Regions from separate parts of the Bacillus sp. OTU530 genome, predicted to be linked through region 2. Evidence: a T-box and tRNA genes for the amino acid it is inferred to sense, from the RefSeq annotation. Region 2 holds a T-box; the other holds one or more tRNA genes.

Region 1 (12,433 bases), on a different contig from region 2:
CGTCGGTACACCAAGACCAAACTGGCTAAAATATAAGCGCATTGTATCAAAGGCCTTTTGTTTAATATCAAGAGTCCCGCCCGGTACATATTGTACGCCTGCAATATTCATCGCTGTTTTAAACATAAATACGTTGGAGGATTGTTGCAGCGCCGTCTGAATTCCAATACGTCCCATGTTCTTCCATGATTTTTTGACAGGAGTTCCTTTAATTTTGATCGGCTCATCCACTAGCGTTGTATCCGGCTTAATGGCTCCTGTCTGCAAACCGGTCAGAACCGTCGCTCCTTTTACAGCAGATCCCATCGCATAGGAGCTTGTCATTGTGCCAAGCGCAAAGTCCTGTACTTCCTGCTTGCCGTCCTTGTTCACGAGCTGTTTGCCGGCCATGGATAATATCTCGCCATTTTTCGGGTTCATCATCACAACAAATGCACGGTCGAGCATTGTCTCGCCTGTAGCCTTTGCAGCCTTCAGCTCTTCCTCAATAATCTGCTCTACCCGCTTTTGCAGCTCCATGTCCATTGTTAAGATTAAATCTTTTCCTCGGGATCCTTTGGAAACATAGATTGTATCTAAAATATTCCCCTTTTGATCCGTAACATTCTTCACTTCCGCCTTGGTGCCATGCAGCATATCTTCATATTCTTGCTCAATATAGCTTTTTCCAACGCGGTCGTTGCGGTTATAATCGCGGACTAAATAGTAATTCAGCCGGTCTACTGGCAATCCTTCATCAGCGCTTGACACATTTCCAAGAACAGTCCGGAATAAATTGTCGTACGCATAATTTCGATCCCAATCTGTTGTTGTATCAACACCCGGCAGCTTGTCCAGATTTTCGCTGATTACCGCATACTCCTGAGGTGTCACATCTTTATTTTTAATAATTTGCGGTGTATTCGTATAGCCGCTATCCATTTGCCGTTTAATAGCTAAAACTTCTAACTGGGCCGGCGTCAACTCTTGCAGCTCGGCATCCGTAATTCGTGCCAGCTGCCGTTTATATACTTCAGCATCATCAATTTTTTTATCTTTGAGCTCTTGTCTATCTTTTGCTGTAATTTTCTTTTTAGCACGGTCCTCATTCAACAGCATCCAAAAATCTTTTTTATCACGCTCAGTGATTTTATCAGTCGGCATGTCGATGAGCTGTGCCAACTGCTGCGCCACTTTCAAACGCTCCTCACTTGTGGATCCGCTCATTCTTGTATACGTAATCGTTCGCAGAGGCGTATTATCAACAACAATGCGATGATAGCGGTCATAAATTTTCCCGCGCGGTACCGCTGTACTTACTGTTACGTTCTCGGTACGCTCTACTTCCTTTTTATAATCCTCTCCGTATACAATCTGCACAACACCTAAGCGCAGGATAAGCGCTGAAAACATAACAAACACGAGAAAGAATAATAGATTTAATCGGAGCGGCACAGGACTTTTTTTCTTTTTCTGCTTCTTTTTCATTCTCATAAGGGACATTCTTCTGAAAGAGCGATCTTCCCTTCTCCCTCCTTTCATTCAAACGCAGCGCGATAGCTTTTAGAAGCAAGCGCCGGAAAAAGGGACACCTTGTAAGCAAGGTGTCCTCACGTAGTTCTTATTTTACCATAAAGCATGCGAGAAGTTAACCTTCCCCTTCCGTAAGTTCCTGCCTTGTTCGCGATACTTGCAGTCCTGGTTTCGGCTGCACTGTTGTCCCATACGCTACATTGCGAACTGTAAAATATATAAGAAGATGTCCCATTCCTAAAATGCCAAGTAAAACGGGCAAGCTTTGCTGCGGCTGAAAAAAGCGAACAGCAATCAAAAAAGAGACGATAGAGCAAATTCTTCCAGCATTTAAGAATAGCTCGCGAACAACGATATACTCCACACGAAGCTCCTTTGCCTGACGAGCCTTGCCAATCACATCATATGTCATGGACATATACGGCACGAGCAAAATAGGATAGGCAACGGCAATGCAGGCCGCATAAATAAGCAGCTTCGGATAGGTGACATCAATGATAACAAGATACACTCCTACGTACAAAAGCAGGCCCCCAAGAAGAATTGCCTTTTTTCGATACGCATCCTTAATGAGACGTGTTGCCAAATAGTAACAAAGAAATGAAATTGCTGAACTGACAAGCCCAAACTTCCCGATGGCAAGCTCACTTCCCGTTGTTATGTACACATAGACCGAGATAACAAATACGAAAGTCCCTTCTCGAAGTCCTTGGAAAAAGTGAGCCAGCGTCACTCGGTTCCAGTTTCGATTATGCCGTCGTTCTCGAATAATTTTCACAAGCTCATATTTCCCTTCACACTCCCTGCGTGACAAAAAAAAGCTCATGACAATCGCAATAGTAAATAAGGTTAATGAAAGAATGAAAATAAAAGTATATCCATTCCATCTTTTCATGTGAGAAATCACATATCCGGCCAAAATAGGACCGATCATGCCAGCAAGTGATGTTAGCAGCCCTAGAAAGCCATTGAAAAAATCTCTCGTTTCCGGCTCTGTAATTTCAAATGTAAGTAAATTAAATGCGAGCCAATAAAACCCATAGCCAATTCCAAGCATGCTTCCGATGAGTAAAATATATTGTGAGGCATTTGTTCCAGTCCATAAAACCGTAATAAAAAAAGCGGCAAGTGCGCTCATTCCTAAGCGCAAAATAATGATGCGATCCACATTTTTCGCCAGCTTCCCTGCACATGCGAACGTAATCGGCTGTGCTATCACAACAGCTAAATTATACAATCCAATGTTCAGAAAATCCTTCGTTTGCTTCCAAATGTAGATGTTCACGAACGTATTGGATAACGAAATAGCTAATGTGTACAACCCGCCGATTGTTAACAGCAACACGAGATCACGGTTGATTTCCACATCTCCAATTAAATGCTTTGTTTTCATCATTTAAAACTCCCCTTTACTTCAAAGCTTAGTCTTCCGAGTTAGGGGAGAATTATGTAAGAAAAAGGGGAGTTGATGAGGCGAAGACAGAGGCATAATTGTACTTACATTTAATCACTTAAATTACCAATTATGCAAAATTACCCTTTAACTAGAAATTTATACCTTCTTACAATAAAAAAACAGGCCGAATGAGCGGCCTGCTAAATCATTATTTTGCTTCTTGGTAACGTTTCTCAACAGCGTTCCAATCCACTACATTCCAGAATGCAGAAATGTAGTCAGGACGACGGTTTTGGTAGTTCAAGTAGTACGCATGCTCCCATACGTCTAATCCAAGAACAGGTGTTTTACCTTCCATTAATGGAGAGTCTTGGTTTGGAGTGCTTGTTACTTCGATTTCACCGTTGTTTACAACAAGCCATGCCCAACCAGAGCCGAAGCGAGTTGTAGCTGCTTTTGCAAACTCTTCTTTAAATGCAGCATAGCTGCCGAATTTTGCATTGATTGCTGCAGCAAGTTCGCCTACTGGCTCACCGCCGCCATTTGGAGAAAGAATTGTCCAGAATAAAGAGTGGTTTGCATGGCCGCCGCCGTTGTTGCGAACTGCAGTACGAATTGCTTCTGGTACTTCTTCCATGTTAGAGATAAGTGCTTCTACACTTTTCGCTGCTAATTCTGGATAGCTTTCCAAAGCTGCGTTTACGTTTGTTACGTAAGTGTTGTGGTGCTTTGTGTGGTGGATGTTCATTGTTTCCTTATCGATATGAGGCTCTAATGCATCATAAGCGTAAGGTAATTGTGGTAATTCATATTTTGCCATTTTGTAATTCCTCCCGTATATATGTACTCGGACGTAAGCTCGTCTGCCTATAGCCCATACTTATTGTACACTATTTTTTCAAGATGGAAAATAAATCTGCTGCCGGTTTGTACAATTTGAAATACGAATCCCTCGTAAAAAGCGTCTTGTACTAGGTAAAACAAAAACAGCTTTTATCGGCATCGCTGATTGGCGAAGACAGAGGCGTAGTTGCCCTTACACCGTACTCCTAAAATTTCTCGCTACGTCCAATGGTCTTCCAGCTAGAAATTATCCTTTCTTACAGTATAAAAAGCCCCCAATTCGGGAGCTTGCGCTGTTAGATATATGTATGGCAGAACGGAAAAGGTGGGATTCGAACTCACGCACGCTTGCACGCCTACCACATTTCGAGTGCGACCCCTTGAACCAATTGGGTACTTTTCCAAAATGGACCCTGTAGGACTCGAACCTACGACCGGACGGTTATGAGCCGTCTGCTCTAACCAGCTGAGCTAAGGGTCCTTGATAGTAGCGGCGGAGGGGATCGAACCCCCGACCTTACGGGTATGAACCGTACGCTCTAGCCAGCTGAGCTACACCGCCATGAAAGCCTTCACATTTGAGACATATATAAATTTATCATATGTAAAACAATTGTGTCAATCATAATTATTCCATATTCTTGTATATTTTTCCATAGCTATTCCTTGTTCTTCTTCTTCTTGCTGCGTTACAATAAAAGTGCCGAATTTTAAAATAATAAGGAAGTGAAATCATGTCAATATTCCAGCAGTTGTACAAAAGCTTATATTCTCCAAAAGTTATGGCACGCTATCGATTTCAAAAAATCGGAAAATCAATTTTATACATATTCCTCCTTTCTTTACTTATGCTTATTCCGGAAATGGTTCATTTGACAAATTTGGTACGTACAGAACTATCTCTTGTTGAACGAACTGTACAATCAGAAATTCCAGAATTTACAATCGAGCAAGGAGAACTAAAAGCGGATATACAGGAACCGATTCTAAAAAACGAAAATGATTTTGTATTCTTGTTTGACCCAAATAGCGAGGAACTTCCCTCTTCCCTCACACATCAGGATGGCTTATTTTTCTTAAAACATAAAGCCATTCTTGTCTCGGATGCAAACAATGAAGCATATACATATTCGTTACTAAACGATACTACGATCTCGAAAACGGATGTAGAAGAATTTCTTAGCATGATTAGAAGCATTTATCCGATTGCCTTAGTCGTTTTAGGTGTGCTTTTGTATTTATTTGACAGTTTTATCATGTTATTTGGTGTGACCGCTCTTGCTTTCATTGGCAGGCTTATTGCTGCTCAAATGAATCGCAATGTTAACTATAAACAGGCATGGACGCTGACAGCTTACAGCTTTACAATCCCAATCGTATTTTTTATGGTTATGAAGTTTTTAAGTATAACGGTCCTACATTCGTTTTTAATCTTTGTCGTTGTTTCGTGTTTTGTTCTTTTCTTAACATTAAAAGAAATTCCTCCTATAAAAGAGAAAAAAAACTTGTAAAAATGCCGCCTATTGCGGCATTTTTTTATAGGACAAGCATATATTCTCTACAAAGAAGGAGGAGAATGTATGAAACGCATCGGCATAACACTGTTTGTTTTACTCATTGGATACTCTTTATTTTACGATATAACTGTTGGCACACTGCCGCTTCTCAAACCAAAAGCACAGGAAGCAACTGCAAAGCCTGCGATGGGTTCCAGCACAAGTGAACAAAAACAAGCCGATGCTGCATACAAAAAAATCGAGGTCAAAAGCGGCGATACCGTTCTGTCCATTGTAGAAGCCATTAGCAAAGAAGGAACGTTACCTTCTGTAGATATGATTACAAATGATTTTAAAAAGCTAAATACAAACGAATCCCCATCTAAGATAAGAATAGGAAAGACATATAAATTCCCATTATATAAATGAAGAACCTCTTACTTTTATTCTTTATGCCTAAAAAACAGACCTTTAAAGAAAACTCGCCGATTGGCGAGCCCTGCCCTTGGGCGAAGACAGAGGCGTAGTTGCAATGATACTGTATTCCTAAAATTTCCCGCTACGTCGAATTGGCTTCCAGCTGGAAATTTATACTTTCTTACAGTGCAAGAAATGTGAAAGGCGCAGCCTGATGAGCAGAAAGAGGCTGAGTCGCTCTTTTACGTAGCAAAACAGTTATTTCTATAGTAAAATTAACTAGAACGACTCTACTGTGGTAGTAGTTGCGTAAATAGCACTCGTCTGCTGGCTATCGTTCGCCTACAGCATACAAGAGTCGCAAAGGAAACCGCAAAAAACTGTGGCGCGAAACTAAAACAAGAGTACGGGCTAGAATCCTCTATCTTCAATCGAAGGAGCTTCCTTTGGGAAGGCAGAGAGCTTAAGACAGTACTCATATGATCAGGAGGAAAGCAGCCATTACGGTTAACTCTTTTACAAGGAGAGCGATATGTTCGTGAATGAAATTACACATCGTACAAAAACCCGACCGGTGAAAGTCGGAAACTTAACAATCGGTGGAAATAATGAGTTAGTAATACAAAGTATGACAACAACGAAGACACATGATGTCGAGGCAACAGTGGCAGAAATTCTCCGTCTAGAGGAAGCAGGCTGCCAGGTTGTTCGTGTTGCCGTTCCAGATGAACGTGCTGCAAACGCCATCGCCGATATTAAAAAGCGCATTAATATTCCTCTTGTTGCAGACATTCACTTTGACTACCGCCTTGCTTTAAAGGCCATTGAGGGCGGCGTAGATAAAGTGCGTATCAACCCAGGAAATATCGGAAGACGCGAAAAGGTAGAAGCAGTGGTAAATGCCGCAAAAGCAAAAGGGATTCCAATTCGAATCGGTGTAAATGCTGGTTCTTTAGAGCGTCATATTCTCGAGAAATACGGTTATCCAACAGCGGACGGCATGGTAGAGAGCGCCCTTCATCACATTAAGATTTTAGAAGACCTCGACTTCCATGATATTATCGTATCCATGAAGGCATCTGATGTAAATCTGGCAATCGAAGCATATGAGAAAGCAGCGAAGGCCTTTCAATACCCGCTTCATCTTGGTATTACAGAATCAGGAACATTGTTTGCCGGAACAGTAAAAAGCGCAGCAGGTCTTGGTGCAATCTTAAGCAAGGGTATTGGCAATACATTGCGCATTTCCTTAAGTGCCGATCCAGTAGAAGAAGTAAAGGTTGCACGCGAATTACTGAAATCATTTGGCCTTTCTTCCAATGCTGCTACGTTAATTTCATGCCCAACGTGCGGCCGCATTGAAATTGATTTAATTAGCATTGCGAATGAAGTGGAAGAATATATCTCCAAAATAAAAGCACCGATTAAGGTAGCTGTATTAGGCTGCGCCGTAAACGGCCCGGGAGAAGCACGGGAAGCGGATATCGGTATTGCCGGCGCCCGCGGTGAAGGCCTCCTCTTCCGTAAAGGTGAAATTGTCCGTAAGGTACCGGAATCTGTAATGGTAGAGGAATTGAAAAAAGAAATAGATAAGATTGCTGAGGAATACTACGCTGAAAAAGCAAAACAAGAAACAAAATAAACAGCGGACATCCAGCATGATGTACAGACTAAACATAATCAATACAAGAAAAAGAGCTTGGAACGTCTTCCAAGCTCTTTTTCACACTTTAAGCAAAAGTCCCTTGTTTTATTTTACACAAACCGGACATTTCCCGTATATTTCGAATTTATGTCCTGTTACCTCAAAGCCTTCAAATCCCGACAAGGATACATCCATCGGGCAGAGGTGAACCTCCTTCGTTCGCCCACAGTCGAGACAAATAAAATGATGGTGGTGCTGTGTCGTTGAACATGTAAAGCGGAAATGCTTCTCCCCGTTCAATTCTGTTTGTTCTAAAATACCAAGCTCCACAAAAAGAGCTAAATTACGATAGATGGTATCAAAACTTAAGCCTGGATAGGTATCCTTCATATTTTCCAACACGTCTTTTGCCGTTAAATATTTATTATGTGAAGAAAATAGATTCAGCATATCTTCACGCTTTCCCGTATGCTTGAAGCCTTTTTCCTTCATTAGCTTTAACGCTTCTGTCAGATTCATGTCCATCCCTACTTTACGCTGTTTTTTTCTTTTTCCACATGATCGCTCCTACCAAAATTGCAACAGCAATCATCACAATTGTCCCTCCTGGAGCCAAATCCAGTTGATATGAAGTGATAAGTCCTCCCACAACAGCCAGTTCTCCAAAAAGAATAGAAAAGAAGATAGTCTGTTTAAACCCCCTTGCAATGCGGATACTCGCCGCCACTGGTAAGGTCATGAGCGATGATACAAGTAAAATGCCGACAACTCTCATAGATGCAGCAATCACAAGAGCCACCAGTACAATAAAAATGAAATGAATCCATTTCGCACGCAGGCCCGTTGCAGTTGCATACTCCTCATCGAAGGAAAGTAAAAACAGCTCTTTATATAGGAGGAAAACTGTTGCAAGAACAAGAACAGCTATGCTGATAATAACCGTAAGATCTCCCTTGCTTACCGCACTGATGCTTCCGAATAAATAGGAGAATAAATCGGTATTAAATCCATTAGCCAACGAAATAAAAATCACACCAATACCGATGCCTCCCGATAAAATAATCGGCACTGCCAGCTCTTGGTAATGCTTATATACAGCCCGCAACTTTTCAATGAAAAGCGCTCCGCCAATCGAAAACACCATCCCCATATATAAAGGGTTGATAAATCCGCCCGGAAATAATGTTTTCTCCAAAAGTAAGCTTGCGGCAATACCAGAAAGCGTTACATGGCTAAGCGCATCGGCAATAAGCGACAATCGCCGAATGACAATAAACACGCCAAGCAGTGGGGCAACAAGACCAATAAGAACAGCGGCATATAGCGAATTACGCAAAAAATCATACTGCAAAAAATCTTGTATCATCTTGTCCCTCCGTGGTGCTCATGACTATGTTCAAGCAGATGAATATGATGCCCATAAAATGCTGACAAATCATGGTTCTTCCGCTCCTCAAATAGCTCTGTCTCTCCATGAAAATGCAAGTGCTTATTCAAACAAGCAACATGCGTTACCTTTTCTGTAATAGCTCCGATATCGTGTGTAACAAGAATTAGCGTAATTCCCAGCTCTGTATTTAAATGCTCCAGCATACTGTAAAAATTTTGCACATTCTCAGCGTCAACACCTACTGTCGGTTCATCCAAAATGAGCAACTCCGGCTCACTTACAAGTGCCCTGGCAATAAAAACACGCTGCTGCTGTCCACCCGATAATTCTCCGATATTACGGTTCATAAATTCGCTCATCCCAACATCCGTAATGGCTTGTTTCACCTTTTTCTTTTGTGACTTATTCAAAAATCGAAACAAACCCGTCTTTGATACAAGCCCCATCGATACTACTTCAAATACAGTAGCCGGGAATCCAGAATTAAAGCTATTTGCCTTTTGTGATACATAGCCAATCTTATTCCAGTCTTTAAACTTGCGACTATCTATACCAAATAACCGAATCGTTCCCTGCTTTGGCTTTACAATCCCCAATATACATTTTAGAAGGGTGGATTTACCGGATCCATTTGGGCCAACAAGTCCAAGAAAGGAACCCTTACGAACATGTAAATGAATATCCTCCAGCACCTTTTGATCCTCGTACTGAAACGATAAATGATCAATTTCTATAATATGATTCATCATATCTCACCTTTATAATTCAGAATTCTTCCGATTTATATCTGTTCGAATTATAGTACAGTTCACACCAATTGTAAACTCATTTATCTTACACTAGACTAGATCTTTTCTATACTCCTGCCTGCCGCACGAAAAAACAAGAGATGGCACCATCTCTTGTTAATGAATTGCAGACTTAAACTTTGCACCTTTTGTTTCCTGCGTATTCATAATTGTAATAAATGCTTTTGGATCAATTTCGTGCACAATGCTTTTCAGCTTCGTTACCTCAAGGCGAGTAATAACCGCATAAATAACCTCTTTCTCTTTATCCGTGTATCCTCCCTTGCCAACAAGCTTCGTTGTACCGCGGCCAAGACGGTCCAAAATGGCATTTGACACATCCTCATAATAGTCTGAAACAATAATCACTGCCTTTGTTTCATCAAGACCTTGAATGACCGTATCAATGGTTTTAAATGCAATATAATATGTCATCACTGAATACATCGCCTGCTCAAGCCCAAACACAAATGCCGCCCAAGCAAAAATAAAGATATTCATAAACATCACGAACTCTCCAACAGAAAAGGGCAGCTTCTTTGTAAGCAGAATTCCTAAAATTTCTGTTCCATCCAAAGAACCCCCATGTCGAATTACAAGCCCAACGCCAACCCCAAGAGTTAAACCGCCAAATACAGTAGCTAAAATCGGATTTGTTGTAAATGGCTGAAAGTGATGAAGCACTCCTTCAATAACAGCAAGGCAGATGACTGCAAAAATTGAAGAAAACATAAATGTTTTTCCGATTTGTTTGTACCCGGAGTACATAAAAGGTAAATTCAGGAGGATTACTAAAGTGGAAAAGTTAAGCCACCAGACACTTTGCGGTACAATAAAGTCCAAAATGAGGGAGATACCAATGATTCCGCCATCAATAATTTTATTCGGAATCAAAAATAGCTCAATCGCTACTGCTGCACAAGCCGCCCCAATCATAATCATCACTAAACGATATAAAATATGACCTAAGCTTTCTTTTTTATGTTGTTTATTCCCCATCGCTTCTCCTTTACAAGATTACTATTTTATGCCTACGTGTATACTGCTATTGTGACATTTTACACAAAGTTAGATAAACTTTATTATACCATACTTTTCTTCAAGTTGGGAAAACAAAGGAATATGAACAAGCTTCCTTTACATATATTCCGTTAGATAGCGGAAAAGGAGGAAGCGTATGAACTTCATTCAGCAAATTGTAAATAAAAAGCTAAACAACATCACAACGAATGAATTGCTGAAATTAAGCAAGGAGTATCAAATTCCCATTACGGAAGACCAAGCACAAAAAATTGTTTCCCTCATAAAAGGGAAGAATATTAACATTTATAGTCACATAGAGCGAATTGAACTTATCAAACAAATCGCACAGGTAACCTCACCATCAACAGCGCAACAAGTAAATATATTGCTGCAAAATCTGCTAAACTAAAAAGGAGGAGTGAGCCCTCCCCCTTTTTGGTACATAAGGCTGTCTCCTCTTAAAAACTCGCCAATCGGCGAGTTTTCTTCACAACATGATTTTACTCAAAATCTCCGGGTCAAAGGTTCGGCTTTGCAGCATCTCAATTTCCTGCTTATATGGAGCTTTTTTATTATTTTTATCTTCTCCGACATAAGGTGTTTCAAGGATTTTGGGAATGTGCTGCAGCTGCGGGTGATGGACAATATAGCTAAGCGTTTCAAAGCCGATATGTCCAAATCCAATATTCTCATGACGGTCTTTATGCGTACCGCGTTCGTTTTTACTGTCATTAATATGCAGCACGCGAATGCGATCAATACCGATAATACGATCAAACTGCTCTAGTACCCCGTCAAAGTCATTTACAATATCATAACCGGCATCGTGTACGTGACATGTATCAAAACAAACAGACAGCTTCTCGTTATGCGTTACCCCTTCAATAATTTTAGCGATTTCCTCAAAACTTCTGCCGCACTCAGAGCCTTTTCCAGCCATTGTCTCCAAAGCAATTTGCACTGTTTGATCTACAGTCAGCACTTCATTTAAACCTTCAATAATTTTAGCGATGCCAGCATCTGCTCCTGCTCCAACATGCGCTCCTGGGTGCAGGACAATTTGCTTCGCCGCTTGCAATGCCTCAGTCCGCTCAATTTCCAGACGTAAAAAATCAACCCCGAGCTGAAAGGTATCAGGATTTTGCGTATTGCCGATGTTAATAATATAAGGAGCGTGCACAACAATCTCCTCAATGCCATGCTCCTGCATATGAAGAAGCCCCGCCGCTATATTCAAGTCCGCAATCGGCTTGCGTCTCGTATTTTGCGGCGCGCCCGTATACACCATAAATGTCGTAGCCCCGTAAGAAACGGCTTCCTCACTTGATGCAAGCAGCATTTTTTTACCGCTCATTGATACGTGTGAACCTATTTTCAGCATCTATATCACCTCATTTGTTTACTAAAGAAAACTCGCCGACTGGCGAGCCCTGCTCTTGGGCGAAGACAGAGGCGTAGCCCTACTTATACTGTATTCCTAAAATTTCTCGCTACGTCGAATTGTCTCTTAGCTAAAATTTACACTTTCTTACAGTATAAAAAACGAAACAAAGGAGCACGCCCCCTTATTTCGTTTTCTTACTGTATCTCCGCTTAATTTTCTCTCGTTCTTCATTTAATTTTTTCTTATATCCTGGCTTAACTTTAGTTGGCTTCTTGATAACCTTCTTCGCCATAACATCCATCTCATTTTCTTGCTTTTTGCGGCTTTGACGCTTTCTGCGCGGACCAAGGTCGACCCATTCACCGCTTCGCAAGTCAATATGATGGAATTCAATCTTGCGTTTCTCAAGCTTATCTAGTGCTTCTTCATCACTTGGTTCGTAAATTGTAATGGCGGTTCCAGAAAAACCAGCGCGTGCCGTACGGCCAACGCGGTGAATATAGAAATCCAGATCATCAGGCAGTTCATAGTTCACAACA
Region 2 (12,433 bases):
GAAATTTACTATATCGGCGGAAGTGAAGCGCTGCCACCTCCTTTAACAAAAGAAGAGGAAGAAATGCTTCTTGAGAAGCTGCCAAAAGGTGATGAAACTGCCCGTGCGCTGCTGATTGAAAGAAATTTGCGTCTCGTTGTGTACATAGCGAGAAAGTTTGAAAATACAGGTATTAACATTGAGGATTTAATTAGTATCGGCACGATTGGGCTGATCAAAGCGGTCAATACCTTTAATCCCGAGAAAAAGATTAAGCTCGCCACGTATGCTTCACGCTGTATTGAAAATGAAATTTTAATGCATTTAAGACGAAATAACAAAAATCGTTCCGAGGTGTCGTTTGATGAGCCGTTAAATATTGATTGGGACGGTAATGAGCTGCTGTTATCCGATGTACTTGGTACAGAGGATGATATTATTACAAAGGACTTAGAAGCCAATGTGAATCGGCATTTGCTTCTAAAGGCATTGCATCAGCTCAATGACAGAGAAAAGCAAATTATGGAGCTTCGCTTTGGCCTAGATGGCAGTGAAGAAAAAACACAAAAGGATGTTGCCGATATGCTTGGCATCTCACAATCGTATATTTCTCGCTTGGAAAAGCGCATTATTAAACGCCTTCGCAAGGAATTCAATAAAATGGTCTAGTATAGCTTGTGCATAAAATTCCCTCCTAAGGAGATACTTTACACTGTACAGCAACTCCCAGTAGGAGGGAAAGACAGTGACACGAAACAAAGTAGAAATTTGCGGTGTAGACACATCTAAACTTCCAGTACTGAAAAACGATGAAATGCGAAGGCTGTTTCAAGAAATGCAAGGCGGAGATAACAGCGCGAGAGAAAAATTGGTCAACGGCAACTTGCGGCTTGTCCTCAGTGTCATTCAGCGATTTAACAACAGAGGAGAGTTTGTTGACGATCTGTTCCAAGTCGGATGCATTGGACTCATGAAGTCGATTGATAACTTTGACTTGAGTCAAAACGTTAAATTTTCAACGTATGCTGTACCGATGATTATCGGAGAAATCCGAAGATATTTACGCGATAACAACCCGATTCGCGTGTCGCGTTCGCTGAGAGACATCGCCTATAAAGCGCTGCAGGTAAGAGAAAAGCTCATGGCAGAAAACTCCAAAGAGCCGACTGCGATGGATATTGCTGAGGTGCTTGGTGTAACGCATGAAGAAATTGTGTTTGCTCTAGATGCTATTCAAGATCCTGTTTCATTATTTGAGCCTATCTACAATGATGGTGGCGATCCTATTTTTGTGATGGACCAGCTTAGCGATGACAGGCAGCGTGATGAGCAATGGGTAGAGGAGCTTGCTTTAAAAGAGGGAATGAAGAGGCTGAACGATCGAGAGAAAATGATTATTCGCAAGCGATTTTTCCAAGGGAAAACACAAATGGAGGTCGCTGAGGAAATTGGAATATCGCAGGCGCAAGTCTCTCGTTTGGAGAAAAGTGCTATTAAACAAATGAATAAGACGATTCAAGGATAAGAGCCCGCCAATTTGGCGGGCTCTTCTTACTTTTTGACAAAGAACACATTCTCTATCTTTCTTCACCTTCTACCTGCTTCTTTCTCATCATATATTAAATATAAAAGGAGAGGATGCCCATGATTCGTATATCGGAGTTTCAGCTAAAAGATGTTGTGAATGTATCAGATGGAAGGAAGCTGGGGAATATTGGGGATATTGACATCGACCTTCATACAGGGAAGATTCAAGCGGTAATTATTGCAAAGCCAGGAAGAGGTCTTGGCTTGTTTGGAAAAGGTGAAGAAATTGTTGTACCGTGGAAGCATATTGTGAAAATTGGGGAGGATGTTATTTTGGTGCGCGCTTCTAACAGCGAGTCATCGCCAAGCCCAATACAAACAACGACACTTTCATGAAATTTATTACAAATTGTTCTTTTTTTTTATGTTATCCTTATGGAAAAATAAAAGTATGGTAAAATAGACAACAAGTACCATAAATTTTATGCCAGTAAGATGTGTTAGCTTTACGCTACTTAGATAAGACGATTATGATAAGAAAAGGAGGAAGTGCAGGAGAAGTGTTGGCGAAGGCCAACGAATATTCCTCCCCCGCTTGCTTATTGGGCTACGCCCTTCACAGATTTTGAGGTAAGGGTCTCCTGTGCGAATATTGATGAACCAAGAGCCGTTTCAATACAGAGAAGAAATGCTGCATCTAGCTGGATGGGAAGATGTAATAGCCGGGTTTACAACGCGTGAGGGCGGTGTAAGCAATGGATACTTCTCCTCCCTGAATCTAGGGCTGCATGTGGGAGATGAGGAAGCTGCGGTGCATGAGAATCGGCGCATCCTTGCTTCCCGCCTGCATTTCCCATTACATACGTGGATTTGCTCCGAGCAAGTGCATGACAACAAGGTGGAAAGAGTTGGCGATGCTGAGCGCGGAAAAGGCGTATATTCCTACGCGGACGGTGTGCCGGGTACAGATGGCATATATACAAAGGAATCCGGCGTTTTTCTTACATCCTGTTACGCGGATTGCGTCCCTCTCTACTTTTATGCACCAAAGCATCAGTTGATAGGTCTGGCGCATGCGGGATGGAAGGGAACTGCAAAGGGAATTGCACGTGAAATGCTTCGGAAATGGCAGCAGGATGAAGGGGTTTCCCCTTCTGACGTGCTTGCGGCTATCGGTCCGTCGATTGGCGGATGCTGCTATGTTGTTGATGACCGTGTGCTTGAAGAAATGAAGCTGCAGCTGCAAGGAGCTGTTCCGCATCGGATGATTTCAAAGGGGCAATATGCGCTGGATTTAAAAGAAATCAACCGTCTGATTTTCTTGCAGGAAGGACTCAAGGAGAAGAATATTGCTGTTTCTTCGTTTTGTACGAGCTGCGAGGAGGCACTCTTTTTCTCGCATCGCCGCGATCAGGGGAAAACAGGCCGTATGCTTAGTTTTATTGGGTTTAAGGAGGTTTAGGCAGTTGACAGTACAAGAGAATTACATGCGTGTCAAACAGAATATTGAAGAGGCCTGCAAACGGTCAGGTCGCTCTATAGAGGATGTAACCGTTGTAGCGGTAACAAAAACAGTAGGAATTGAGAAAACAAGGGAGGTGCTTGCAAGCGGGATTGAGCATCTTGGCGAAAATCGAAATGAAGGATTTTTGCCGAAATATGAAGTGATTGGAGCGGATGCCGTTTGGCACTTCATCGGATCCCTTCAAACGCGAAAGGTAAAGGATATAATCAATCAAATTCATTATTTGCATTCGCTTGATCGTATCTCGCTTGCACAGGAGATCCAAAAGCGGGCTGAGCACCGCATCTCTTGCTTCGTACAGGTGAAAACATCGAATGAAGAAACAAAGCAGGGGCTTGAGCCAAATGAGCTGCTGCCATTTATTCAGGAACTTGCCTCTTTTGATCGCATACATGTTGTAGGGCTGATGACAATGGCTCCTCATACTAGTGATGAAGAAGAAATCCGAACATGCTTCCAAATGCTCAAGAAGCTGCAGCAAGATGTACAAGCGTTAGATATGCCGCATGCCCCTTGCAGAGAATTATCAATGGGTATGTCTAATGATTATGCCATCGCAGTAGAAGAGGGAGCGACATATATCCGCTTAGGAACAATTTTAGTAGGATAAAGGGGGAAAAGTTATGAGTTGGACAAAGGTCAAAGATTTCTTCTTTGACACACCGGAGGAACAAGAAGCACGGATTTTGTATGAGGGAGAGAGAGAGCGATCTATGGACGAAGATATCCAGCTGCCAAAAGCGCCGCAAAAACAAAATGTAGTAAGTATTGAGAAGGCGAAGCAGGGTGCTAAGGTAGTACTGCTTGAGCCGCGCACTTATGCTGAGGCACAGGCTATCGCCGACCATTTAAAAGGACGCCGTGCCGTTGTGATGAATCTGCAGCGTATGCCGACGGATCAGGCGCTTCGGATGGTGGACTTTATGAGCGGTACAGTGTACGCAATCGGCGGTGATATTCAAAAATTGGGTGTGAGAACCTTTTTATGTACACCGGACAATGTAGATATTCTTGGATCAATTTCCGAATTGCTCGGTGAGTCAGAAGAATCCAACAATAAAAGGTGGTAAGCATCATGAGCGTTGTGTTGAATGCTTTGTTTTTACTATTTGATATCTATTACTACGCTTTAATCGTATATATTTTACTTTCTTGGCTGCCGGGTGCACGAGACTCAAGTTTTGGACACTTTTTGGCTCGCATTTGCGATCCGTATTTAGAGCCGTTTCGCCGCTTCATTCCACCGCTTGGCATGATTGATATTTCACCAATTGTAGCCATCCTTATTTTACGCTTTGCGAAAATTGGTTTGGCTCGTTTAGTAGAGATGATCTTGTAATTGGGAGAATACTATGAGCATTTATAATCATTTTCGCGCTGAAGAGGCCGTCCTTGTTGATCAAGCATTGGAGTGGAAAGAGGCGGCTGAGCAGTATCATAAAATGAAATTGACGGATTTTCTTGATCCGCGTGAGCAGCAAATTCTGTCTGTTATCATTGGCAGTCAATCAGATGCCGCTGTGCAATTCTTTGGTGCGTTTGAACAAGCCGAACGAAAGAGAGCGCTTATTTATCCGTCCTATATCCAGCCTGACCCCCAGGAATTTCAAGTGGAAACGCTTGAAATTTCATATGCATCTAAATTCCATACGATTGAGCATCGACAAGTACTCGGGGCACTTATGTCCCTTGGTATGAAGCGGGGGAAGTACGGCGATATTGTTTTGCAGCAGGAACGGATTCAACTGGCCGTAGCGCAAGAGGTGACAGAGTATATTCGCCTGAATTTACAAGCTGTCGGGAAGGCGGCTATTTCGTTATCACTCGTTTCGTCAGAGAATATTTTACATCAGCAGGAGGAATGGCTGGAGAAATCAGGTACTGTATCTTCCATGCGTCTAGATGTTCTAATTGCTGAAATATTTAATCTGTCCAGACAGAAAGTTTCTCCGCTCATTAAAAACGGCCTTGTCAAGGTGAATTGGAAGGTTGTAGAGCAGCCCTCATATGAGTGCTATGCAGGAGATGCCTTTTCTGTCCGGGGATACGGGCGGGGGAAGCTGTTGTCGGTAGACGGAAAATCAAAACGCGATAAATGGAGAATCTTATACGGACTGCGAAAATAAGCGGGCTGCGGGAAGGAAACACTTTTGTTTTGTCGAACACATATATCAAACTGTATTTTTAGATGACTACTTGGAGGTGGCATAGGTGCCTTTAACACCGTTAGATATTCATAACAAAGAATTTGGCCGCGGCTTTCGCGGTTATGATGAGGATGAAGTAAACGAATTTTTAGACCAGGTTATTAAGGACTACGAGCTGGTTCTCCGCGAGAAAAAAATGTTAGAGGAAAAGGCGGCAGATTTGGAGCAACGTATTCATCATTTCTCCTCCATTGAAGACACGCTAAATAAATCCATTTTAATTGCGCAGGAAGCGGCGGAAGAGGTCAAGCGGAATGCACAAAAAGAGGCAAAGCTTATCATTCGCGAGGCGGAAAAAAATGCGGATCGCATTATTAATGAAGCGCTTGTCAAGTCAAGAAAGGTTTCTTTTGATATTGAGGAATTGAAAAAGCAATCGAAGGTGTTTCGCACACGTTTTCGCATGCTGTTAGAAGCGCAGCTCGATATGCTTAGCAATGATGATTGGGATCAGCTGATGGAGCTTGAGGAATCTCAATTGTTAAAGCGTGAAGAAGCATCCTTGTAAGCTTGACGTTTTCACGAGAATTACATATAATTCAATAACAAATAGTATCGATAAATACGGAGATAGGGACAAGTACTTTTTTACATCCTTACATAGCGAACTGGGGAAGGTGAGAGCCCGGTTAAGGAGAAAAAAGGAATATCACCCTGGAGTTCCGCGCTGAACCAATCAGTAAGCGCAGGCGTGCATTCGCGTTACGAATATGAAGTGGATACAGGCATACGTCTGTATTTATAAGGGTGGTACCGCGGGAGACCTTCTCGTCCCTTTTTGGGGATGAGGAGGTCTTTTTTTTGTGCCTATTTCTAAAATATTAGGAGGATTACTATGGAGTATAAAGACACATTATTAATGCCGCAAACAGATTTTCCGATGCGCGGCAATTTGCCGAAGCGCGAGCCGGATGTCCAGGCGAAATGGGCTGATATGAACATTTACGAAAAGGTGCAAGAGCGTACGAAGGATCGTCCGCTATTTGTACTGCATGATGGACCGCCGTATGCAAATGGTGACATCCATATGGGTCACGCATTAAACAAGGTGTTAAAGGATTTTATCGTTCGCTATAAATCAATGAGCGGCTATAACGCACCGTATGTTCCAGGCTGGGATACGCATGGACTTCCGATTGAGCAGGCGTTAACGAATAAAGGCGTAAAGCGCAAGGAAATGACAATTGCCGAGTTCCGTAAGCTCTGTGAAGAATATGCGTATGAGCAAGTCGATCGTCAGCGCCAGCAGTTCCTTCGCCTAGGTGTTCGCGGTGACTGGTGGAATCCGTACATCACATTAAAGCCGGAATATGAAGCGCAGCAGATTAAAGTATTCGGTGATATGGCGAAAAAGGGCTATATTTATAAGGGCTTAAAGCCAGTATACTGGTCTCCGACAAGCGAATCAGCACTAGCTGAAGCTGAAATTGAGTATAAGGATAAAAAATCTCCTTCCATTTACGTAGCATTTGATGTGAAGGATGGAAAAGGCGTGCTAGAGGGCGATGAGAAGTTTGTCATTTGGACGACAACGCCATGGACCATTCCGGCGAACCTTGGTATTTCCATCCATCCGGAGTTAGACTATAGCGTAGTGAAAGCTGGCGGTGCGAAATATATTATTGCTTCGGCGCTACTAGAGTCTGTGGCAAATACAATCGGTTGGGAAAACCCTGAGGTTGTTAGAACATTAAAGGGAAGCGAAATGGAGTATATTGTAGCGAAGCATCCGCTGTATGGCCGTGATTCCCTCATTATGCTTGGGGAGCATGTTACAACAGATGCGGGTACGGGCTGCGTACACACGGCGCCGGGCCACGGGGAAGATGACTTTATTGTTGGTCAAAAATATGGTCTGGATGTGCTATGTCCGGTTGATGACAAAGGCTGCATGACTAAGGATGCGCCAGGCTTTGAAGGGCTGTTTTATGAAGAGGCAAATAAACCAATCGGCCAAAAGCTGGAAGAGGTGGGAGCGTTACTGAAGCTAAGCTTTATTACACACTCCTATCCGCATGATTGGAGAACGAAAAAGCCAATCATTTTCCGGGCGACGGCACAGTGGTTTGCGTCTATTGCTGCGTTCCGCGGTGAATTGCTGCAGGCTGTAGAGGAAACAAAATGGGTACCGGCATGGGGAGAAACACGCCTGTATAATATGGTGCGTGATCGCGGTGATTGGTGTATTTCCCGTCAACGTGCATGGGGTGTTCCAATTCCGGTATTTTATGCAGAAAATGACGAAGCTATCATTACAGATGAGACAATTCAACATGTAGCTGCTCTTTTCCGTGATCATGGTTCAAACGTATGGTTCCAGCGCGAAGCAAAAGATTTGCTTCCAGAAGGCTTTACACATCCAGGCAGCCCGAACGGCCGCTTCCGTAAAGAAACGGATATTATGGATGTTTGGTTTGACTCCGGTTCTTCTCATCAGGCTGTACTAGAAGAGCGTGATGATCTGCAGCGTCCAGCAGACTTGTATTTAGAGGGCTCTGACCAATATCGCGGCTGGTTTAACTCCTCCTTGTCAACTGCAGTGGCAGTAACAGGAAAAGCACCGTATAAAGGTGTATTGAGTCATGGTTTTGTCTTAGACGGAGAAGGCCGCAAAATGAGTAAATCCATTGGAAACGTCGTAGTTCCGCAAAAGATTATGGATCAATTGGGCGGGGATATTCTTCGTTTATGGGTTGCGTCCGTTGATTATCAATCCGACGTACGTATTTCTAATGATATCTTAAAGCAGGTTGCAGAAGTATACCGCAAAATCCGTAATACGTTCCGTTTCTTGCTTGGAAATCTATTTGATTTCAAGCCAAGTCAGCACGCAGTAAGCGTTGAGCAGCTTCGTGAAGTGGATCGCTATATGCTTGTGAAGCTCAACAACCTAATCAATAAAGTAAAAGGTGCGTACGAAACATACGATTTCGCAGGAATGTATCACGCGCTTCATAATTTCTGTACGATTGATTTAAGTGCGTTTTATCTAGATTTTGCTAAAGATATTTTATATATCGAGGGCACTGATAATAGCGATCGTCGTGCGATCCAAACGGTATTATACGAGGTGCTTGTGGCATTAACGAAGCTCGTTTCCCCTGTTTTACCGCATACTGCTGATGAAGTATGGGAGTATGTGCCTGAGGTAAGCGAGGAAAGCGTCCAGCTCACGGATATGCCGGAAGCGGTGGAAGTGGCAAATGCTGAAGGACTGCAAAGCAAGTGGGATGCGTTTTTAAGTTTACGCGATGATGTGTTAAAGGCGCTTGAGGAGGCGCGTAACGCAAAAATTATTGGTAAATCACTAAACGCAAGCATCACCTTGTATCCAACAAAGGAAATGCATGCGTTGCTCGCATCGATTCAAGAGGATGTGAAGCAGTTGTTTATCGTATCTGGATTCCAGGTTGCGGGAACAATTGAGGAAGCACCAGCTGAAGCACATAAATACGAGCACACTGCTGTTATTGTAAAGCAGGCAGAAGGCGAAACGTGTGAACGCTGCTGGACTGTTTCTACGGAAGTAGGCCAAGACAACGAGCATCCGACTCTATGTCTGCGCTGTGCGACTGTTGTCAAAGAAAACTATGTGAAGTAAAAAAAGGGGATTAACTCATCTGCGTATGGGTTAATCCCTTTTTGTACCTTATAGGAAAAACTTGTACCTTGTAAGAGCGGACTTTTCGGACAAACTAAAGCTACGTTAAACGGTGATGGAGGGATGACAGCGTGAATATTGCAACATACTTTGAAATTAAGTATGAGCTTGAGTTGATGAAACGCGAGTTAAAGGCACGGCTAAAACAGGAACAAAACCGTTTATACAGGATGGAAACAAGCGAGGAATATGGCCTAGTAATGTCTGAAGAGGAAGCGAAACGAAAAACACTGCTGCACCATATTCAAGAGGATTTAAAGGACGTAGAGCGGGCTTTATTGAAAATGGAAATAGGAATGTATGGTGTTTGTGAGGAAACAGGAAAGCTTCTGCCGCTAGAGCAGCTCCGGATTATGCCCACAGCACGAACAGCTAATGAACTTTTATATGAACGCTTAAAAACAGTATAGGGAAAAATGACATTGTTATTATATACGTTGTGTTACATTTTATTCCCCGGATGAAGCCATTCATTGTGAAATGCTTAGACGTATGCTACACTTTTGAAGTATACTGTCATGGCGGGGGAAAGAAGAATGATATATTATTTAATGGCGCTAGTTGTACTAGCAATCGATCAGTTCACAAAATGGCTCATCGTAAAAAATATGGAGCTGGGTGAGAGCATTCCGATCATTGATAATGTGCTGTACATAACGTCTCACCGAAATCGTGGAGCTGCATGGGGAATGTTACAAAATCAAATGTGGTTCTTCTATATCATCACAGTCGTTTTTGTAATTGGGGTTATCTATTATATACAAAAGTACGGGAAGCGGGACAAGTTTTTAGGATTGGCGCTGGCGCTCATTTTAGGCGGAGCAATCGGAAATTTCATCGATCGTGTATGGCGGAAAGAGGTAGTGGATTTTATCCACACGTATATTTTTTCTTACAACTTTCCGGTGTTTAATGTCGCTGATTCCGCGCTTTGCATTGGGGTGGCGCTCATCCTGATTCAAACGCTGCTTGAAGGCAAGAAAGCGAAGGAGTAGAAAAAAGTATGCAAGAGGTTGTAGAGCAAAAGGTAACAGACGAGCAGAATAAAGAGAGAATTGATAAGATTGTTGCGGGCATGAACGCGGAATGGTCACGTTCGCAAGTGCAGCAATGGATTAAAGACGGAGTTGTCACTGTTAATGGGCAAGCCGTGAAAGGAAATTATAAAGCGAAAACAGGAGATGACATTACTGTTACAGTGCCGGAGCCAGAGGTGCTTGACGTATTACCAGAGCCAATGGATCTGGAGATTTATTATGAGGATCGTGATGTGCTTGTTGTGAACAAGCCGCGCGGTATGGTCGTGCATCCGGCGCCAGGTCATGTAACGGGCACGCTTGTAAATGGCTTAATGTATCATTGTCAAGACTTGTCGGGCATTAATGGGGTGATGCGCCCAGGAATTGTGCATCGCATTGATAAGGATACATCTGGCTTACTAATGGTTGCAAAAAACGATATGGCGCACGAGTCACTTGTGAACCAGCTTGTAGCAAAGACGGTCACAAGACGATACAAAGCGATTGTGCACGGGGTAATCGCGCATGATACGGGAACAATTGACGCGCCGATTGGTCGTGATAAAGTAGACCGTCAAAGCATGACAATTGATGAAAATGGCAAGCACGCCGTTACACATTTTCGCGTTCTCGAGCGCTTTAAGGATTTTACGTATGTAGAATGTCAACTTGAAACGGGACGAACACATCAAATTCGCGTTCATATGAAATATATCGGTTATCCGCTTGCGGGAGACCCGAAATATGGTCCAAAGAAAACACTTGATATTGATGGTCAAGCGCTTCATGCTGGTATTTTAGGCTTTACTCATCCTCGAACAGAGGAGTACATAGAGTTTGAAGCACCTCTTCCACAAGATTTCGCACATCTGCTTGAATATTTGCATCGATTATCTTGACAGGTTAAAGAAATATTGAGATAATGTTAGCAACTTAATAAGTCCTTTAACGCAGCCCCGTGAGGTTGAGAAGGAGACGGTTTGAAAGAAATAGGGTGATGTATGCCCTTTTTCGAAGGTCCTCTTGCGCACGCGGCGAGAGGACCTTTTTTTTGTAGAAAAACGATAGTTTCCTGACGATAACAGCCTAGGGGTGAAACAAAAGTGACGGAAAAAGCGGTTGTATTGGATGAACAAATGGTTCGTCGCGCTTTAACACGCATTAGCCATGAAATTGTAGAGCGCAATAAAGGAATAGAGGAGCTTGTTCTCGTTGGCATTAAAACGAGAGGAATTTTTCTAGCAAAACGTTTGGCACAGCGGATTGAGCAATTTGAGGGAAAAGCAGTTGCGATTGGGGAACTAGATATCACGTTGTATCGTGATGATTTGACGCTTCAACAAGATAACGATCCACTCGTGAAGGGTTCAGACATTCCCATCGATATTACCAATAAAAAAGTCGTGCTCGTAGATGATGTACTATATACGGGCAGAACAGTACGCGCTGCAATGGACGCACTTATGGATATAGGAAGACCTTCACAAATTCAATTGGCAGTGCTTGTCGATCGCGGTCACCGCGAATTGCCGATTCGCGCCGATTATGTCGGCAAAAACATTCCAACATCCAGCGAGGAGCGGATAGTTGTAGCTCTGAGCGAAGTGGATATAGAAGATAAAGTGAGTATATACTACTAGTAATGCCCTTTTAAAAGCAGTCCTGTGAGACTGTCAAAGGGTCTTTGCTTCCGTATGCCTTGTACGCGCATATGGATGTACGGGACTCTTTGTGTAACGGACGCAAAGAGTTTTTTTATTGAGGAGGATTTCTGTTTTTATGCAAAAACCAGCACTTGACATCCATGAAATACCGAGTCCAGGAAAGTGGTTCTTACTAAGCATTCAGCACTTATTTGCCATGTTTGGCTCAACAGTTCTCGTCCCTTTCCTAACAGGACTAGATCCAGCAATTGCCCTGATTACAAGCGGGATTGGAACGCTTACCTTCATCTTAATTACAAAAGGACAAATGCCTTCGTATCTAGGTTCATCCTTTGCGTTTATCGCGCCGATTATTGCAGCAAAAGCATCCGGAGGGCCAGGAGCCGCGATGATGGGAGCCTTTCTAGCGGGACTTGTCTACTCCATTGTTGCTATTATCATTAAAAGGTTGGGCTCCGGCTGGATAATGAAGCTGTTGCCGTCCGTTGTTGTAGGTCCCGTCATTATGGTAATCGGGCTTGGGCTTGCAGCTACAGCAGTTAATATGGCGATGAATGACGCAGACGGAAAATACAGTTTAACAAACTTTTCAGTTGCTCTCGTAACACTTGCCATTACAATTACATTCTCCATTTTCGGAAGAGGCTTTTTTAGCATCATCCCTGTTCTGCTAGGCATTATCGGCGGATACGCATTCGCCTATACACAAGGTCTCGTAGATTTTCAAAAAGTAATTGATGCAAAATGGTTTACGGTACCAGATTTTACAATTCCATTTTTAACATATACACCGGGAATTTCCTGGACTATTATTCTTCTGATGGTTCCAGTAGCGGTTGTAACAATATCGG

Evidence for each region. A T-box is a leader RNA that pairs with one kind of tRNA and senses whether it is charged. The one in region 2 lies ahead of ileS (isoleucine--tRNA ligase), so its partner is inferred to be a tRNA-Ile.
Region 1: it has a tRNA-Ile gene. The T-box ahead of ileS (isoleucine--tRNA ligase) is inferred to sense a tRNA for this amino acid. The anticodon was not compared.

What each region holds. Positions count from the first base shown of each region.
Region 1 is NZ_JASATP010000008.1:9,568-22,000, forward strand. Features, by position in the region: gene AAHB12_RS07910 (peptidoglycan D,D-transpeptidase FtsI family protein) at 1-1,467, opposite strand, end outside; gene AAHB12_RS07915 (MFS transporter) at 1,628-2,905, opposite strand; gene sodA (superoxide dismutase [Mn]) at 3,117-3,728, opposite strand; tRNA gene AAHB12_RS07925 (tRNA-Ser) at 4,069-4,154, opposite strand; tRNA gene AAHB12_RS07930 (tRNA-Ile) at 4,159-4,232, opposite strand; tRNA gene AAHB12_RS07935 (tRNA-Met) at 4,240-4,313, opposite strand; gene AAHB12_RS07940 (DUF1189 domain-containing protein) at 4,486-5,262, shown strand; gene AAHB12_RS07945 (hypothetical protein) at 5,332-5,676, shown strand; gene ispG (flavodoxin-dependent (E)-4-hydroxy-3-methylbut-2-enyl-diphosphate synthase) at 6,197-7,306, shown strand; gene AAHB12_RS07955 (Fur family transcriptional regulator) at 7,415-7,828, opposite strand; gene AAHB12_RS07960 (metal ABC transporter permease) at 7,842-8,675, opposite strand; gene AAHB12_RS07965 (metal ABC transporter ATP-binding protein) at 8,672-9,445, opposite strand; gene AAHB12_RS07970 (YitT family protein) at 9,605-10,486, opposite strand; gene AAHB12_RS07975 (DUF2624 domain-containing protein) at 10,665-10,919, shown strand; gene AAHB12_RS07980 (deoxyribonuclease IV) at 10,998-11,891, opposite strand; gene AAHB12_RS07985 (DEAD/DEAH box helicase) at 12,076-12,433, opposite strand, start outside.
Region 2 is NZ_JASATP010000003.1:94,986-107,418, forward strand. Features, by position in the region: gene sigE (RNA polymerase sporulation sigma factor SigE) at 1-648, shown strand, start outside; gene sigG (RNA polymerase sporulation sigma factor SigG) at 725-1,504, shown strand; gene AAHB12_RS03035 (YlmC/YmxH family sporulation protein) at 1,624-1,902, shown strand; gene pgeF (peptidoglycan editing factor PgeF) at 2,162-2,968, shown strand; gene AAHB12_RS03045 (YggS family pyridoxal phosphate-dependent enzyme) at 2,973-3,641, shown strand; gene AAHB12_RS03050 (cell division protein SepF) at 3,655-4,101, shown strand; gene AAHB12_RS03055 (YggT family protein) at 4,107-4,370, shown strand; gene AAHB12_RS03060 (YlmH family RNA-binding protein) at 4,384-5,157, shown strand; gene AAHB12_RS03065 (DivIVA domain-containing protein) at 5,243-5,746, shown strand; T-box leader at 5,797-6,017, shown strand; gene ileS (isoleucine--tRNA ligase) at 6,074-8,839, shown strand; gene AAHB12_RS03075 (TraR/DksA family transcriptional regulator) at 9,016-9,309, shown strand; gene lspA (signal peptidase II) at 9,436-9,894, shown strand; gene AAHB12_RS03085 (RluA family pseudouridine synthase) at 9,903-10,817, shown strand; gene pyrR (bifunctional pyr operon transcriptional regulator/uracil phosphoribosyltransferase PyrR) at 11,022-11,558, shown strand; gene AAHB12_RS03095 (solute carrier family 23 protein) at 11,698-12,433, shown strand, end outside.